DNA from 3 places in the Pseudoalteromonas sp. NFXS39 genome. Region 2 is predicted to be linked to each of the others. Evidence: predicted binding sites of a transcription regulator. Region 2 holds the regulator's gene; each other region holds the start of a gene.
The links. Region 2 encodes LexA, which represses DNA repair genes until DNA is damaged. Its sites were predicted from a motif close to TACTGTATNNNNATACAGTA; they were not measured.
Positions count from the first base shown of each region.

Region 1: ruvC (crossover junction endodeoxyribonuclease RuvC) is a predicted target of LexA. The motif match lies at 4,259-4,278, and genes of this name have one in related genera.
Region 3: uvrD (DNA helicase II) is a predicted target of LexA. The motif match lies at 2,807-2,826, and genes of this name have one in related genera.

Region 1 is NZ_JAGDEC010000005.1:7,361-13,168, reverse strand. It holds gene tolR (protein TolR) at 1-406, opposite strand, end outside; gene tolQ (protein TolQ) at 393-1,097, opposite strand; gene ruvB (Holliday junction branch migration DNA helicase RuvB) at 2,051-3,055, opposite strand; gene ruvA (Holliday junction branch migration protein RuvA) at 3,063-3,683, opposite strand; gene ruvC (crossover junction endodeoxyribonuclease RuvC) at 3,685-4,209, opposite strand; gene J3455_RS10360 (ABC transporter permease) at 4,347-5,808, opposite strand, start outside.
Region 2 is NZ_JAGDEC010000003.1:32,217-38,024, reverse strand. It holds gene J3455_RS06340 (cytochrome c oxidase assembly protein) at 1-381, opposite strand, end outside; gene ctaD (cytochrome c oxidase subunit I) at 381-1,976, opposite strand; gene coxB (cytochrome c oxidase subunit II) at 1,976-3,118, opposite strand; gene lexA (transcriptional repressor LexA) at 3,556-4,173, opposite strand; gene J3455_RS06320 (PaaI family thioesterase) at 4,335-4,772, shown strand; gene J3455_RS06315 (hypothetical protein) at 4,780-5,160, opposite strand; gene J3455_RS06310 (PepSY-associated transmembrane domain-containing protein) at 5,319-5,808, shown strand, end outside.
Region 3 is NZ_JAGDEC010000011.1:103,126-108,933, reverse strand. It holds gene J3455_RS18075 (GNAT family N-acetyltransferase) at 1-599, opposite strand, end outside; gene uvrD (DNA helicase II) at 577-2,742, opposite strand; gene J3455_RS18065 (hypothetical protein) at 3,001-3,225, shown strand; gene J3455_RS18060 (YacL family protein) at 3,347-3,715, shown strand; gene J3455_RS18055 (peroxiredoxin-like family protein) at 3,748-4,377, opposite strand; gene J3455_RS18050 (dUTP diphosphatase) at 4,489-5,109, shown strand; gene yrfG (GMP/IMP nucleotidase) at 5,122-5,781, opposite strand.

The DNA of each region.
Region 1 (5,808 bases), on a different contig from region 2:
TCATAAGACCCACTGAAGGCACACCGGCATTTTTCAAAAAGTCCATTAACAGCAACACTTCTTGATAAGAAACACGACCAGAACCTTTTATCATAACCGGAGTATCGGGGTTTTTCTGAAGTTGTAATTTTATAACAGCAGCTACATCAATTGCTTCCATAGGAGCTTCTGGATCAGTGCCGATACTTACATAGTACTTACCTTCAGCATCAATTGATGCAATGATAGGTGGTGTATCTTTGGTATCTACAAGATCCGATTCTTCCATTTTCGGCAAGTCCACTTTTACACCATGAGTAATAAGTGGTGCAGTTGCCATAAATATAATAAGTAGTACCAACATTACATCAATGTAAGGAACTACATTTATCTCACCTACTGGGCGACGTTTCTTACGCTGATACATTCGCTTTAGCCTCTATTTGCGCAGCTGCTTGGCGGTGTAAAATATTGGCGAACTCTTCCATGAAGTTAATGTAATTACCTTCAAGCTTTTCTACTTTATTTGCAAAACGGTTGTACGCAATAACTGCAGGGATTGCTGCGAATAAACCCATCGCTGTTGCGATAAGTGCTTCGGCGATACCCGGCGCAACCATTTGTAAAGTTGCTTGCTTAACTTCACCTAATGCAATGAATGCGTTCATGATACCCCACACCGTACCAAAAAGGCCGATATAAGGACTAATTGAACCCACTGTCGCTAAAAACGATAAACTTGATTCTAGTTTTTCAACTTCGCGTGACAACGCAACACGCATTGAACGATGTGTGCCTTCCATTACGATGCTTGCACTTTGCGGTGAATTTTTCTTATGTCGTGCAAACTCCTTAAAACCAGCAACGAATAATGCTTCAACACCTGATGCGCCACCAGGACGAGCTGAAACTTCATTATATAATTTACTTAAGTCTATTCCTGACCAAAACTTTTGCTCAAAGCGCTTAGCGCCATTAAGTGCATCAGAAATCGCTTTTTTACGTTGAAAAATAATTGCCCATGACATTACCGACATGCCGACTAATGCCAACATTACTAGCTGGACAAGTACACTGGCTTCTAGAATAAGATCTAAAAAGTTAAGCCCTGATCCCACGTTAAACTCCTAAAAATAGATTTCTATGTAATTTGTTATATTTTTTACACTTGTATTTATTGACCACAAACATGGCCAAAAGTTACAACTAGTGTATCTAGTCAATTATGAACTGACAACGCTCTTGCTGTGAATTAGCGGCAAATAACGGTAAAAAGCAATTTGCTTAGTTATTTTTTAGCCAGATTGAATTTTACAAATACTTTTATGCATATTTTTACCTTAATAATAAGTCACTAGAGTGACGCTTAAAAGCAACCAAAACAATCAAAAACACGACGTTTATTCATAAATTACGCATAAACACCCAAAAGTACTTTTGCAAATCTACTACAGAATACTTAAACTAATCCTGAATACAGAATTTGAATTTTATAAAAACCACTCTATTCATGCAGTTAAAGAGAAAATAACCACAAAGCGAACAAAAAGAAAACAATAGAATTTTTTGCTCACATTAGTTTTTTTAATCTGAAAATTAAATTTTTCTAGTTTGAAGAAAAATCCATCATTGCGTATTATTTACCTATACCGAGCTAGCAACCTCATGAAAGTTTCTTTCATTAAGCTCCGTTTTTAGCAATATGAAGTTTCGTATTGCTCTAGGTTTACTGAAATCAGGATAAAACCTTCTTTTAGTAGACCGTAGTTCCCTGAATTACTTCCTTCAACTTGTTGTTTGCCCGCATCCTTATGCGGGCTTTTTTTTGCCTGCGCAAACGTCAACGAGAATACCTATCAAAAACTTAACAGCATGTGAATTACAGGTGTTAGATGACTCTTGCCGGTATGCGGTATGCGGTATGCGGTATGCGGTATGCGGTATGCGGTATGCGGTATGCGGTAAAATCTATATTGCCATTTAAAAAGTCAACTTTTCTCTATTAAAAAGCAGCCCTCTCGAGCTGCTTAATACTTATAACTTAAAGCTTTTGTAACTAACCTGAGTTTTGTTATTTATCTGGGGTTAGTCCAAAGTGCAAGTAAGCGATGTCTGATACAAGTCGTCCGCGCGGGGTACGTTGTATAAAGCCTTGTTGAATTAAAAACGGTTCTATTACATCTTCAATCGTTTCTTTTTCTTCGCCTATTGCAGCTGCAAGGTTATCAAGGCCAACTGGGCCGCCCATAAATTTTTCGATAATAGCTAATAGGTATTTTCTATCCATGTAGTCAAAACCGCTTTTATCGACATCAATCATATCGAGGGCTTGCTCTGCAACCGATGCGTTAACTTTACCGTCAGATTTAACTTGCGTGTAATCACGAACACGGCGTAACAAACGGTTCGCTATTCGCGGTGTGCCACGTGAGCGCTTGGCTATTTCTGTGGCACCTTCATTGCACATAGTTAAATCTAAAAATCTTGCTGAACGAGCAACTATTTTTGATAAATCTTCAACCGAATAAAATTCTAAACGCTGCACTATGCCAAAACGGTCTCTCAGTGGTGACGTCAGTGAACCTGCACGGGTTGTCGCACCTATTAAAGTAAATGGCGGTAAATCAAGTTTAATTGAACGTGCGGCTGGGCCCTCACCGATCATAATATCCAGCTGATAGTCTTCCATTGCTGGATACAAAATCTCTTCGACCTGCGGGCTCAAGCGGTGAATTTCGTCAATAAACAGTACGTCACCTTCTTCAAGGTTAGTTAAAAGAGCAGCTAAATCGCCAGCTTTTTCGAGTACTGGCCCTGACGTTGTTTTAATACTAACGTTAAGCTCGTTGGCAACAATGTTTGCAAGTGTGGTTTTACCAAGACCCGGTGGACCAAATATTAATAGGTGATCCAGGGCTTCGCCACGATGGCGAGCCGCCTCGATAAATATTTCCATTTGTTGCTTAACATGCGGCTGGCCAGTGTAATCTGTTAACAGTTTTGGCCGTATGGCACGATCAACACTGTCTTCGTTACTTTGTTCACTCGCATCTATTAAGCGATCTGCTTCTATCATGGTTTACTCACAACATTGATTTTAGAGCTTCTTTAATTAGAACCTCTGTCGTCATATCTGGTTTGTTCACTGCTTTCACCGCTTTTTGTGCTTGCGGTAGCTTATAACCTAACGCCACAAGTGCAGACACTGCATCATCGGCAGCATTATTTGCCACTAGGGTATCATCACTTGCAGGCTCAATGACGGCATTATCGCTAAATGGTGTAAATAAGTCATTACCCCAATCTTTCAGTCTGTCTTTCATTTCGAGTACTAAGCGCTCAGCAGTTTTTTTACCAACCCCCGGAAGTTTAACCAGTGTGGTTGCATCTTCATTGTTTACACAACTTACAAATTGCTGTGCTGACATACCCGATAAAATCGCAAGTCCTAATTTTGGTCCTACGCCATTAGCCTTTAATAGCTCTCTAAATAAAGCGCGCTCTGTTTTATTGTTAAAACCAAATAATAGCTGGGCATCTTCACGTACCACAAAATGGGTATAAATAATCGCTTGCTCACCTACTGCGGGTAAATCATAAAAGCAGGTCATAGGCATTTGTACTTCGTAGCCTACACCACTTACTTCAATAAGAATTTCTGGCGGCTGTTTTTCAACAAGTAAGCCATTTAATCGACCAATCATATTACTTCCTTAATCGTCCTCTTACGGTTTTGCTCGCACTGCCCGCAAGTTTAATTAAATTTTGTTCTGAGTGTGCATGACATATAGCAATTGCTAGAGCGTCAGCGGCATCGGCTTGAGGAGTGCCTGGCAGCTTTAAAATATTCTTTACCATATGTTGTACTTGAGACTTATCGGCTCCGCCATTACCCACAACAGCTTGCTTGATTTGCCTTGCTGAATATTCATAAACTGGCAGCTCAGCCATTGAAGCGCCAACAATGGCAGCGCCACGAGCTTGACCAAGTTTTAGTGCCGAATCAGGGTTATGTGCCATAAACACTTTTTCGATAGCAAAGCTGTCTGGGGAGAATTGCTCTACCAATTGACTGATCCCTTGGTAAATCATTTTTAAACGAACAGGAAAATCGTGATCTGCCAATTTTATGCAACCACTTCCTAAATAAGTGAACTTAGCACCTTGGTGAGCAATCACGCCGTACCCTGTTAATCGTGAACCAGGATCAATCCCTAAAATAATCGCCAACTAACTGACCCATCTATTATCATTATTATCTGTGTTAATAATGCCAGAGCACTGTATAAATTACCAGTAACCAATTGCAATTCATAAAAAATGCCCGCAATTGCGAGCATTTTATAAACGCGTTTTTAGTTAGAATCTTATGCCAGTGAGCGTAATAAGCCTTGGGTATTTTTTCGCATTGTGCGCGCTATCATCAAATAACCCAAACACGCCACAAATAGGCCTCCTACTGCTGGGCCAATAAGCCAAATATGAGGATGGAATTTACCTGCTAATTCGAACATCTGTTTTTGTACAATTAATAAAGCAATATCACTGACAATGGCAGCGACTAAGCCTGCCGTAACCCCTAATAATAAAAACTCATATAAGGTGGCATTTTTAATTAAACGCCCTTTAGCACCTAAAGTTCTTAAGATGACAATCTCTTGCATACGCTCACCCAAACTTGCTTGTACTTGTGAAATAAGCACTAAAGCTCCACAGGCAACGACAATTGCTAGTACAAAACCAATCGCTAACGATACTTGCTCTATTGTTGAGCGAATCTGTTTAATAAAGCTTTCAACATCAATCACATTCACTGTTGGGTATTGACGCATTAACTCATTAAATTCGCGTTTTTTATCCGCTTTTACATTCACCGATGAAATATAAGTAGCAGGAAAACTGGCTAGCACATCAGGACTTAAAATAATAAAGAAGTTAGGTTTGAGTGTCGTCCAGTTAACTTTTCGAACACTGGTAATTTTTGCATCGAAAGACTGTGCACCTATTAAGAAAGTAAGCGTATCACCTATTTTTACATCTAAGCGTTTAAGCATAGACTCTTCAACCGATGCCTCAGCCACTGAGTTTTCACTAAACCATGTACCGTCGATAAGCTCGTTTTGATTTGGCAAGTCCTTGCGCCAAGTTAGATTTAGCTCACGGCCAATGCCAGAGCGAGCTTCTTCGTCTTTCTTTTCGTTATCTTCTTGCGATACTTCGCGGGCAACCAGCTCACCATTAACGGCGTTTACACGGCCACGAACAACCGGGTAAAAATCAGACGTTGGCATATCATTTTGCGCTAAGAAACTAGTAATAGGTTCTAGTTCTTGCTCAGTAATGTTCACTAAAAATGAATTAGGTGCATTTTCTGGAAGCTGTGACTGCCAATCCGAGATCATGTCGTTCTTCAATACAATTAAAAACAATAACAATTTTATAGCCAATGCAAAGCTAATTAATTGTACGGCATTAACGTTGGCACGCTTTTGAATTGATGCTATCGCCAATGACCAACTATTACCTGGGCTTAAACCGAGTTTGCGACCACCGCCAAAAATAACCTTTGATAAAGCAAATAACACCGCAATTAAAAATGCAGTTGAAAGAAACAAAATGGCACTTATTTTGATGTTATTACTAAATAACCACATGAGTAAAAACACAGTAAGCGCCGACATAGCCAAGTGCACTTTACTAACCAATAAACGGTCGCCTAAATTACGGCGAAGCACGCGCAGCGGAGGAATATCAAATAAATCGAGAAGTGGTTTAATAGAAAACATTACCGCACAAATCACGCCGGTACTAATAGCAATAATCCAAGGT
Region 2 (5,808 bases):
GCAAAAACAGGCGATTTTATGTAAATACTTTGCCGCTTTTCCCGGTGATACCGATGGAATTGCTTGCATGACTTTGTCTTCATTACTGGTGTTTTTTGCTGAGAATTTAACTTCACGCATGGCACCAGGTTGTACCGCCACGCTGTATTGCTCAGACTGCACCTTAAATGGCGCGCCGCTTTGAGCGTGAGTGGTAAAGCTGACATCAACTTGACGCTGTGTATTTATTGATTCACTCGCGCTCGCTTTTTCTAATGATGGCTTACCATTCAACCCTGTAACGTCGCAAAACACGTCGTAAAGCGGCACCATTGCAAAAGCAAATGCGAACATGAGCAAGCATGTAATCAGCAGTTTTTTTAGCAAAGGTGCATGGTTCATTACTTAATCTCCGGCGGTGTTTCAAAAGTGTGATAAGGCGCTGGAGAATCTACTTCCCACTCTAAACCTTCAGCTCCATCCCATACTTTGGCAGGCGCTTTTTCGCCACCTCTAGCACATTTAAATACCACCAACACAAACAACAGTTGTGATAAGCCAAATGCAAAACCACCAATACTGATAATGGCGTTAAAGTCAGCGAATTGCAGAGCATAGTCAGGAATACGACGCGGCATACCGGCAAGGCCAACAAAATGCATAGGGAAGAACAGCACGTTGACACTGATTAGCGATAGCCAGAAATGCCATTTCGCCAGCGTTTCGTTGTACATGTTGCCAGTCCATTTCGGTAACCAATAATAGGCTCCCGCCATAATTGAGAACACGGCTCCTGTCACGAGCACATAATGGAAGTGTGCCACCACAAAATAGGTATCGTGATACTGGAAATCTGCCGGTGTAATGGCAAGCATCAAGCCAGAGAAACCACCTAAGGTGAATAACACAATAAAGGCGATGGCAAACATCATCGGAATTTCAAAGCTAATTGAACCGCGCCACATGGTGGCTACCCAGTTAAACACTTTAACGCCCGTTGGCACCGAAATGAGCATTGTGGCGTACATGAAAAACAACTCGCCGGCTACAGGCATGCCTGTGGTAAACATATGATGTGCCCAAACGATGAAGCTCAGCAGCGCAATGGATGAGGTTGCATACACCATAGAAGCATAGCCAAATAACTTTTTACGTGAGAAGGTCGGCACAATAGTCGAAATAATCCCAAAGGCTGGCAAAATCATGATGTACACTTCGGGGTGACCGAAGAACCAGAAAATGTGCTGGAACATCACAGGATCACCACCACCTGCCGCATCAAAAAAGCTTGTTGCAAAGTATTTATCTGTCAGCACCATAGTCACAGCCCCAGCTAAAACAGGCATAACTGCGATCAATAAGAATGCTGTGATTAACCAAGTCCAAACAAATAGCGGAAGCTTCATCCAAGTCATACCCGGCGCTCTTAGATTGACGATAGTCACGATAACGTTAATCGCCCCCATAATTGAGCTAATACCCATGATATGTATGGCAAATACAAACAGTGCAGTGTTATCGTTACTATAAGTGGTGGAGAGTGGTGCGTAGAATGTCCAGCCAAACGCAGGACCACCACCTGGCATCAGTAACGAAGCCAACAGGATTAAAAATGCGAAAGGTAATATCCAAAAGCTCCAGTTGTTCATGCGTGGCAGTGCCATATCAGGTGCACCAATCATCATAGGCACCATCCAGTTAGCAAGCCCAGTAAATGCGGGCATAACGGCGCCAAACACCATGATCAAACCATGTACCGTGGTCATTTGGTTAAAAAAGTGCGGATCAACTAACTGTAATCCTGGCTGAAATAGTTCAGCGCGGATCACCATAGCCATCGCTCCACCAATCAAGAACATGGTAAGAGAAAAAATCAGGTATAAACTCCCGATGTCTTTATGATTGGTGGTGTAAAGCCAACGCTTAAAACCTTTAGCAGGATGATGATGGTCGTGATGCGCATGCCCAGTTGCTTGCTCATTAATAACGTTACTCATTATTTCGCCTCCGCTGCTGCATCAATCGCGGCTTGAATTTGACTCGGTTGGATCACATCGCCGGTATCATTACCCCATGCATTTCGCTTATAGGTAATAACCGCAGCAAGTTGCTTAATTGAAAGCTGCTTATCAAACGCTTGCATCGCCGTACCAGGGCGGCCATGTAACACGATATCTATGTGATCTTTTACATCACCTAATACAATGGGACTGCCTTTAAGTGCAGGAAACACGCCTGGTAAGCCCATACCAGTAGGCTGGTGACATGCAGCACAACTTGCCATATACACTTGCTCACCTAAGACCATAAGCTCTTCTTTAGGTAATGTTTGATCAAGCAAAGCAGCATCAGCGGCTGCTGCATTAGCCTTTTCTTCCTTAGCATCTGCAAGCCAATTAGCAAATTCATCTTCAGGTAAGGCTTTCACCACAACAGGCATAAAACCATGATCTTTACCGCATAGTTCTGCACATTGACCACGGTAAACACCTGGTTCGTTAATACGTGTCCACGCTTCATTGATAAATCCAGGGTTTGCGTCCTTTTTAACTGCAAAATCAGGAACCCACCACGAATGGATAACATCGTCTGAGGTCATTAAAAAGCGGACTTTTTTATTGATAGGAAGCACTAGCGGTTTATCTACCTCAAGCAAATAATGCTCCGTTTTTTCTGCCTGATTGTCTATTTGATCTTTTGGTGTAGATAGGATTGAGTAATAGGCTATATCTTCACCCATATATTCGTAATGCCACTTCCATTGCGAGCCTGTCACTTTAATTGTGATATCAGCTTTAGAGGCATCTTCCATAGCAATGAGAGTTTTTGTGGCAGGCACAGCCATGGCTATTAAGATGACAAATGGAATGGCAGTCCAAAGTATTTCAACTTTTGTACTTTCATGAAATTGGGCAGGCTTGGCCCCTTTAGATTTACGGTGGTGTATTAAAGCCCAAAACATCACCGCAAATACGATGATGCCGATTACACAACAGATAATAAATATCGTCATGTGTAACTCATAAACATTATTACTTATATCAGTCACCCCTTTTCGCATATTGTATTGACTATTTGCCAATACAATTTCTGGGAGTGCAACCAATATAAGCCACAAGGCGTAACGCAGTTTACCCATGTGACGGCTCCTTTAGATGCTATTGCAAGACGCAAAGCGAAAAGGCGATACAGCAAGGTGCCCATTCGTTTTTTTTATTGTTCAGAGCGACTACGTATCATTTTAACTCACTTATGATACTGGCCCCCTGTCTAACACCTCGCACATTTTTGTGTCTTTTTATTAATCAGGTGTTAATACATTGCTTTAACCAATTAGTTAAAAAATGACCAATAAGCAAGTTTTAGTGATAATAAATGTTTATTTTGGTGCAGAAATAACAACTATAATCAGCGCGTTATTTAATGTTATGGTTTACGAAGAATATACAAAAAGAGAGGAAAACTGCGCCATATAAGGCTTTAAATAAAGAGTAAGTATTCACAAATCCTAATTAAGTGGCAAAATCACAATGGCGCACCAAATTGAGTCAATTTAGCGCACCAAATAAGGGACAACTACATCCAGTCAGCGTTACGAATGACTCCTACAGCTAACCCTTCAATATTGAAAGATTCATGCTCAAGGTCAACCTCAATAGGTGAGAACTCTTCGTTTTCAGCGTGTAAAAGTACTTTCCGACCTGCTTTTTCTAGCCGCTTAACAGTTACATCTTCATCAACTCGAGCTACAACAACTTGCCCATTTTCAGCAACTTGCGTTCTATGTACTGCAAGCAAGTCACCGTCCATAATACCAATATCTTTCATACTCATGCCATTTACACGTAGTAAAAAGTCAGCGGCTGGTTTAAATAACGTAGGGTCAACTTGGCAATGACTTTCGACATGCTCCTGAGCCAAAATTGGCTCACCAGCTGCAACACGGCCAATCAAAGGTAAACCTAACTGCTCAGGTTCATCTTCTTCAATCAACTGAATACCACGACTCGCTCCAGGCTTCATTTTGATCATGCCTTTTTTTGCCAGTGCTTTTAGATGTTCTTCAGCGGCGTTGGCACTTTTAAAACCCAATGTTTGAGCTATTTCAGCGCGTGTTGGCGGCATGCCTGTATCTTTAATAAAGACTTTAATTAGTTCTAAGATTTGCGATTGGCGTTTAGTTAATGGGCGCATACAACTGGTTTTCCATACAGTACATTTAACTGTGAGTATATACAGTTATTTGAAAATCGCAAATTTAAATTAACTCCATCATATTGCTACAAAACTAACATTGAACCGCAATGAAAGATGCCATAAGGTATTAGCTTTAATTCGCATGTTAAGGAAACACAATGAGTATTTGGCACCATCCAATCACGCTGGAGCAATGTAAAGACTTGGAACAAGGAGTAACCGGGCAAGGCACTTTAATGAAAACGATGGGTATTGAGGTGACTGAAATTGGCGATGATTATTTAGTGGCCACCATGCCTGCAATTCCTGAACACCATAACCCTATGGGCATGGTTCATGGCGGAGCAAACGTTGTGTTAGCAGAAACAGTGGCAAGCTATGCAGCCAACTTTGTTATTGATTTCAATAAATTCTATGCTGTTGGTCAAGAGATTAATGCCAACCACATAAAAGCGTCTCGAAAAGGGACATTAACGGCAACGGCCAGACCACTTCATTTAGGTAAGCGCACCTCTGTTTGGGATATCAAAATTACCAATGCTGCTGGGGAGCTGTGCTGCGTATCAAGAATGACCGCAGCAGTCGTAGAGCGCTAAATTCAGTTTACTTTTCGACTGGATAAATAGTAATTTCAATCCCTGCGCCAATTGCTGAGATACGTAACAAGGTATCTGCATGCAGGGGTTGGTTAAAGCACTTTGGCGAGTTACCCGATTCAAACCCTAAATCAAATGTACGTTTTGAACAAGATAACCACTGCTTTAATGCATTGCGCGAGCAAGATTCAATTAATTCGCAAAGCTGGTTAATCGCTTTGTCTGGAGAGCTGATATCTGCAGTTGCTTCAATGCGTGCAAGTTGACGGTATTCATCTTGGTCATAATGTAAAACCATAGCGTTTTTCTTCAAATCAGCAACAAGCGCACTAATATCGTGCTTTGATTCAAGCTCCAGATCTACATTTAAAAATTGAATTTCCGACATACTCTCGTTTTTATCCTCTATTGATATCGACTGAAACTTTAACTCAGTTTTGTATATATACCAAATCTAGAATACAGTTAATGCGACATTTTGCCGCATTGGCAATACAGCTAAACAACCTAAAATAGCGCCCATACAACAATAATAACGGGGTGGTAATGAATAAACGCATGTTCAAATATGCTCGTAAAGGGCATAAATGGCTAGGCTATTTACTTGCTTTGCAGATCTTTTTTTGGCTTTTAGGTGGGCTTGTAATGAGTTCATTGCCGCTTGAAAAAGTGCATGGAAAACATCTAGCAAATCGCAGTCTAAGTAACCCTTTCTTAGTGTCAGACTACTCTGCTTCTATCGATAAAATAACGGCACAATTTGAACAAATTGAAAGTATCAAGTACAGCCACTTTTTAGAGTCGCCAATCATAGAAGTCACGGCACCGAGCGGCTCCTTTAATTTTGATGGCAGAACAGGTGATAAGATGCCTGCGCCGAATAAAGCACAAATAATTGAAAACGCGAGAACTCACTTACTTATTAACGCAAATATCACGCAAGCACAGCTGTTAACCAAAGGACCAAGAGAAGTGGCTCACAAGGCCAATGTTTGGCAAGTGAGTTTTGATGATTGGCTGAAAACAACCTTATATT
Region 3 (5,808 bases), on a different contig from region 2:
TTACCACGACCTCGATCTGCACTAATAACTAAAGGTCGATTAGCGCGCCCTGTCGCGGTTTTAATTATTTGCTCTACACATAGCTGTTGTTGCTGATAGTTTATCTCAGCAGTTGCTGGCGATACCGGCTGGTAAGCTGGGAGAGAATGCTGAGTTAAATAATGTGGCTGCAACTTTAGCTTGGCGAAAAAACGCTGATTAAAAAAACTGTGTGTAATCTCTTCGCCATAGGAGGTAATACTCCTTAGTGCAGGGTCTTGCCAATGACTGTCATTGGGCAGTAATAATATCAGTACACCACCTGCTTTTACGGTACCTGCAAGCGCTGCTAGTTTATCGACATATAAGCCGCTAAAACCATCAAAAATTGCGTGCTGAAACTCTTGGCCAAGAATTTGGTGAGCATGTTTTGGAAACTCACTACTCACTAATTGTGAGCTACTGCTGAAAACATAGCTATTTTTAAGCGCTAGTTGGCTAGCAAACTGATAGCACCAAGTTTCGCTTCCTTGCACTATGACAAGCTGGCGATGCTTTGCAATCGTCAGCTCGTTGCACAGTGCTGTTATATACTCATTATAAGGCTTGAAGTCTTGCATACTGTGTTACAAGCCATTTGCTGCCTAAGTCATCAAAGTTCACTTGAATACGTGACTGTGCGCCGCTACCCTCGTAATTGAGTACGGTCCCTGCACCAAACTTGGCGTGCAATACACGTTGTCCTAAGTTAAAGCCGCTATCTTCAAATGCTGCATGCGTCACTGATGGACTAAAGCGACCTGCCGCAGGTGGCCTTGAGACCTGGGTTTTAATACGAATTTCTTCGATACAGTCTTCAGGCATTTCACGTAAAAAGCGTGATGGACTATGGTATTTTTCTTGTCCGTATAAACGGCGACTTTCCGCGTGGCTAATGTATAGTTTTTCCATTGCGCGAGTCATACCTACATAGCACAAGCGGCGTTCTTCTTCTAAACGGCCAGATTCTTCATTACTTTGCTGTGACGGGAACATGCCTTCTTCAACACCGACCATAAATACCAGCGGGAACTCTAAGCCTTTTGCTGAGTGCAGGGTCATCATTTGAACCGCGTCTTCGTGCTCATCGGCTTGGCCCTCGCCTGATTCTAGTGAGGTATAAGCCAAAAAGCCCTGTAGTGGCGAGCTGAATTCTTCATCTTCCGGTAGTTCATATTGGCCACACGCACTAATAAGCTCTTCTAAGTTTTCTACGCGAGCACGGCCTTTTTCACCTTTTTCAGCTTGATACATAGCCATTAACCCAGAAGTTTGAATGGCGTATTTAGCTTGCTCTTCTAAGGTCAGATCGCTGATTTTATCTTCGATATGTTCAACAAGTTCTAAGAACTTAGTGACTGCACTCGCTGCTCGGCCAGATAGGTGTTGTTGCTCTACAATTGCTTTTGCGGCATACCAAAGCGGCAGTGACTCATTCCGCGCGCAATCACGAATGTGGCTTAACGTTTTATCACCAATGCCGCGTGCTGGGGTGTTAATAACACGCTCGAAAGCGGCATCATCTTGGCGGTTACCGACTAAACGTAAATACGAAAGTGCATCTTTGATCTCTTGGCGTTCGAAGAAGCGCATACCACCGTATATGCGGTATTTTAAGCCTTCTTGCAACATTGCTTCCTCGAGTACACGAGATTGCGCGTTGTTACGGTATAAAATGGCGGCGTCTTGTAATGCATTACCTGCATTTAGCCAGCTACGTAGCTTGCTGCTAACAAAGCGTGCTTCGTCTAATTCATTAAAAGCGGCATAAACAGAAATAGGCTCACCATCATTGCCGTCTGTCCAAAGGCTTTTGCCCATGCGTTCAGCATTGTTTTTGATCAGCGCATTTGACGCTTTCAAAATGGTTGCTGTTGAGCGGTAATTTTGTTCAAGGCGAATGGTTTCGGCTTCGAAGTCAGTTAAAAAGCGTTTGATATTCTCAATTTTTGCGCCACGCCAGCCATAAATACTTTGGTCATCATCACCTACGATCATAATACTATTCGTATTACCCGCGAGTAATTTTAGCCAAGCATATTGAATAGTATTGGTATCCTGAAACTCGTCTACCAGCATGTGGGCAAAACGCTGTTGATAGTGACGTAAAAGTGTCGGATGATTCTTAAGTACTTCGTAGCAGCGTAGCAGTATTTCTGCAAAGTCGACTAAACCAGCGCGGTCACAAGCCTCTTGATACGCAGCATAGACTTTCAACATCATTTGCTCGTTAATATCGTAGGCTTGAATGTCTTTAGGACGTAGGCCTTCATCTTTTTTCGCACTGATATACCAGCCAAACTGTTTTGCAGGCCACTTTTTGTCATCGATGTTCATCGCTTTAAGCAAGCGTTTGATCATACGTTGTTGATCATCAGAATCTAAGATTTGAAAGCTTTCAGGCAAGTTCGCTTCACGGTGATGGGCGCGCAAAATACGATGAGATAAGCCATGGAAAGTACCAATCCACATACCACCAACCGGTGCTTTTAACGTTTCTTCTACACGGGTGCGCATTTCTTTCGCGGCTTTGTTAGTGAACGTTACCGCAAAGATACTATATGCAGAAGCTTGCTCAACTTGCATAAGCCATGCGATGCGATGGACAAGTACTCGAGTTTTACCAGAACCCGCACCTGCAAGTACTAGCATGTTTTGCAATGGGGCTGCGACTGCATCCCGTTGTTTGTCATTTAAGCCATCGAGTAATTCAGAAACGTCCATCGTTACGCCTTTTCAATCTATAATGAGTGGAGTATAACAGGTGTTTATGCAAGGCTAAATAAAATACTGTTTTTATAAACAGCTATTTTGGCAAGTCATTAAAATTGTAAATAAAAATTGTGAATTTGACCGATTTTTAGCAAAAAGAACTAAAATCAAAAAAACGCTATTTTTTAACGCTTTGATTTGTAAGCCATAATAAGTTGGCATAAAGTATGTTTACTAAAAGTATAATCATTAAAAACTATAGAGGTTAGTATGGCAGAGCAAGGTTCTGGCGGTAATGTAATCGCAGCAATATGTAATATCTTTTTTCCTGGTTTAGGGCAATTGGTACAAGGTCGTTTAATGGCGGCTATTGCATTCTTTTTAGCATGGGTTATTAGTGGTGCACTAATTTATGTGGCAGTTGGTTTTATTTTACTGCCAATCGTATACCTATGGGCGATTATTGATGCTGCACGCTTCAAATCGCGACTCTAGCTATTTAAATAGCACAAACACGAGCGCCACTTAGGCGCTCGTGTTGTTTTAAGGTTGCAAAACTCGCCACGTTTAGCTGCAAACGGTATAATTAGCAGATAATGTATTATGAGTACCCTCCATGGAATATCAATTTATCCGCGACCCTATTAGCGGTTTACGCATTAAAATTTCTTCTGAACATGCCATCATAGGCCGTTGGCTAAACGAAGAAGTTGGTAAAGAAAAAATAGCGATGGTGCAAGCTTTGATCGCTGCGGTTAACACCTGCCATGAGCCTTTAACCTTACAAGGTCAAGAAATTGATTTGATCTTAAGTAAAGACGAAGCATTATTCGAAGCACATGCATTACATCAAGATAATGAAGACTTAGTTGCCTACCAAGATGATGATTTAATGCTTGAAGAAGAAGGCCTGTGCAGTGGCTGCGGCTTTGAAGACTTTGTTGATTTAATTGAATCTTGGCAAGAATTTACACAAGGCCGATAAGCAGAAGCATGTTCTGCTTATCCCTTGCTAATTTATTGTTCGCTCACTGATTTAACAGCTGCTAGTAATAAATCCTCTGTTAAACGTACTTTGTAATTTGGGTTAGCATATTGAAAATGAACTAACCCATTTGTGTCGATTACAAACACTGCAGGTACTGGTAACGCTACTTTCGCTTCACCATCTAGCGACACAAAGTTAACCCCAAGCTTATTGCGGTAAATCTTTGCTGTTTTGTCATCTAAGTAAAATGCTAAACCTAACGTTTGCGCCAAAGTGAGGCTGTCGTCAGAAAGCAATTGATAGCTAGGAGCTGTAATTTTTGTTTCAGCAAGTTTTTCAGGGCTGTCTGGCGAAACGGCAATTAATTGCGCATCTAAATTAGCTAATTCTTTCTCTATTTTTTGTACGCTGGCCAATTGTTTTGAACAATATGGACACCAGCCACCACGATAAACAATCAGCACTGTGGTTTTTTCTTTAAAGCGCTCACTTAATGAGACGGTTTTGCCGTATTGGTCTTTTAATTCAACATTTGGCACCGCTAATCCTGGTAATAATGGACTGACTTGCTCTGCAGATTCGGCAATATTAGAGGCAGTTGCAGCAACAACTTGGCTTGATAGCACAAACAGTGCGCTAATAAGTAGAGATTTAAACATGGGCTTCCTCGGTTATTTTTATCAACTGCAAAGATGACCTGATTGTTGCGGTATTTATTTCATCTTTACTGTAATATATAGGCAAATAAAAAATGCAAGTTGGGATAAAAAATGTCTGCTAATTTACAAAAACTCGTTGTCATGCTCGAGATGCAAAATGCGATGAATACCAAAGTACATGAGCAATGGTTTAGCCAAGGTTTTGAATGGTATCGTGCAATTTGGGTTGAGTGTGCTGAAATGCTTGATCACTATGGTTGGAAGTGGTGGAAGAAACAAACTCCAGATACTGAACAAGTTATTTTAGAGTTAGTTGATATTTTCCATTTCGGTTTATCTTTACGTATCGATGGTGAAACCAGCTATGAGCAGTTAGCAGCACAACTTGAAGCAGAGTTAAGTGCGCCAGTTCAAGCTGATGACTTTAAACAAACACTCGAATTATTAGCTGCTTCAGCTGTCGCTGAAAAGAGCTTTAATGCTGCTGCATTTGCTGGTTGTATGGCACAAATCGGTATGGATATCGACGATTTATACCGTGGTTACGTAGGTAAAAACACTTTGAATTTTTTCCGCCAAGATCATGGCTACAAAGACGGTAGTTATATCAAAGTGTGGAACGGTCAAGAAGATAATGAGCACCTAGTTGAAGTGGTAAAAAGCCTAGATACAGAGCACGCGGATTTCGCAAAGCTTGTATACCAAGGCTTAGAGCAGCGTTACCCTAAATAAACGTGTTTATGCTCATTTTATAACGGGCATAAACTCTCGAAAATCGATGGTCGATAAAAAGCCATCGAACTGCTTGTGCGGTTGCTGACTATCTGGGTTGGCAACCGCAAGAATATGACCAATACCAAACTCTTTTGCCGCATCGAGTACTGCCGGGCTGTCATCCACAAATAAAGTCCGTTCCTTATCAAACTGCCATTCTTGGTGTACTTGTTGCCATAATGGTTGATGCTCTTTACTCACGCCATATTGGTGAGTTGAGATCACGCCATCTAAGTAGTTATCAATCGCAGTTAGTTCAAACTTTAACATGGCACAATCTGGGTGTGCGTTAGTGAGCATGATCAATTGCTTGCCTGCTTTTCTTAGTTCCGTTAGAAATGGCGGAACATCTTCACGAATTCTGATTAAATGTTGAATGTCACGTTTTAACGCCATAATTGGTAAGTCAAGTTGCTGTTGCCAATAATCTAAGCAGTACCAATTAATTTGTCCGTGAACTTGTTGATAACGGTGCAAAATGTCAGCTTTTGCTTCGTCTAAACTGATTTTATGTTTATGCGCATATTGCTCGGGAATAACAGTAAGCCAAAAGTAATTATCAAAATGCAAATCGAGTAGGGTGCCATCCATATCTAACAACACAGTATCGATTTTTGACCAATTTAACATAGGCAATTCACTTTAAAAGATTTATGA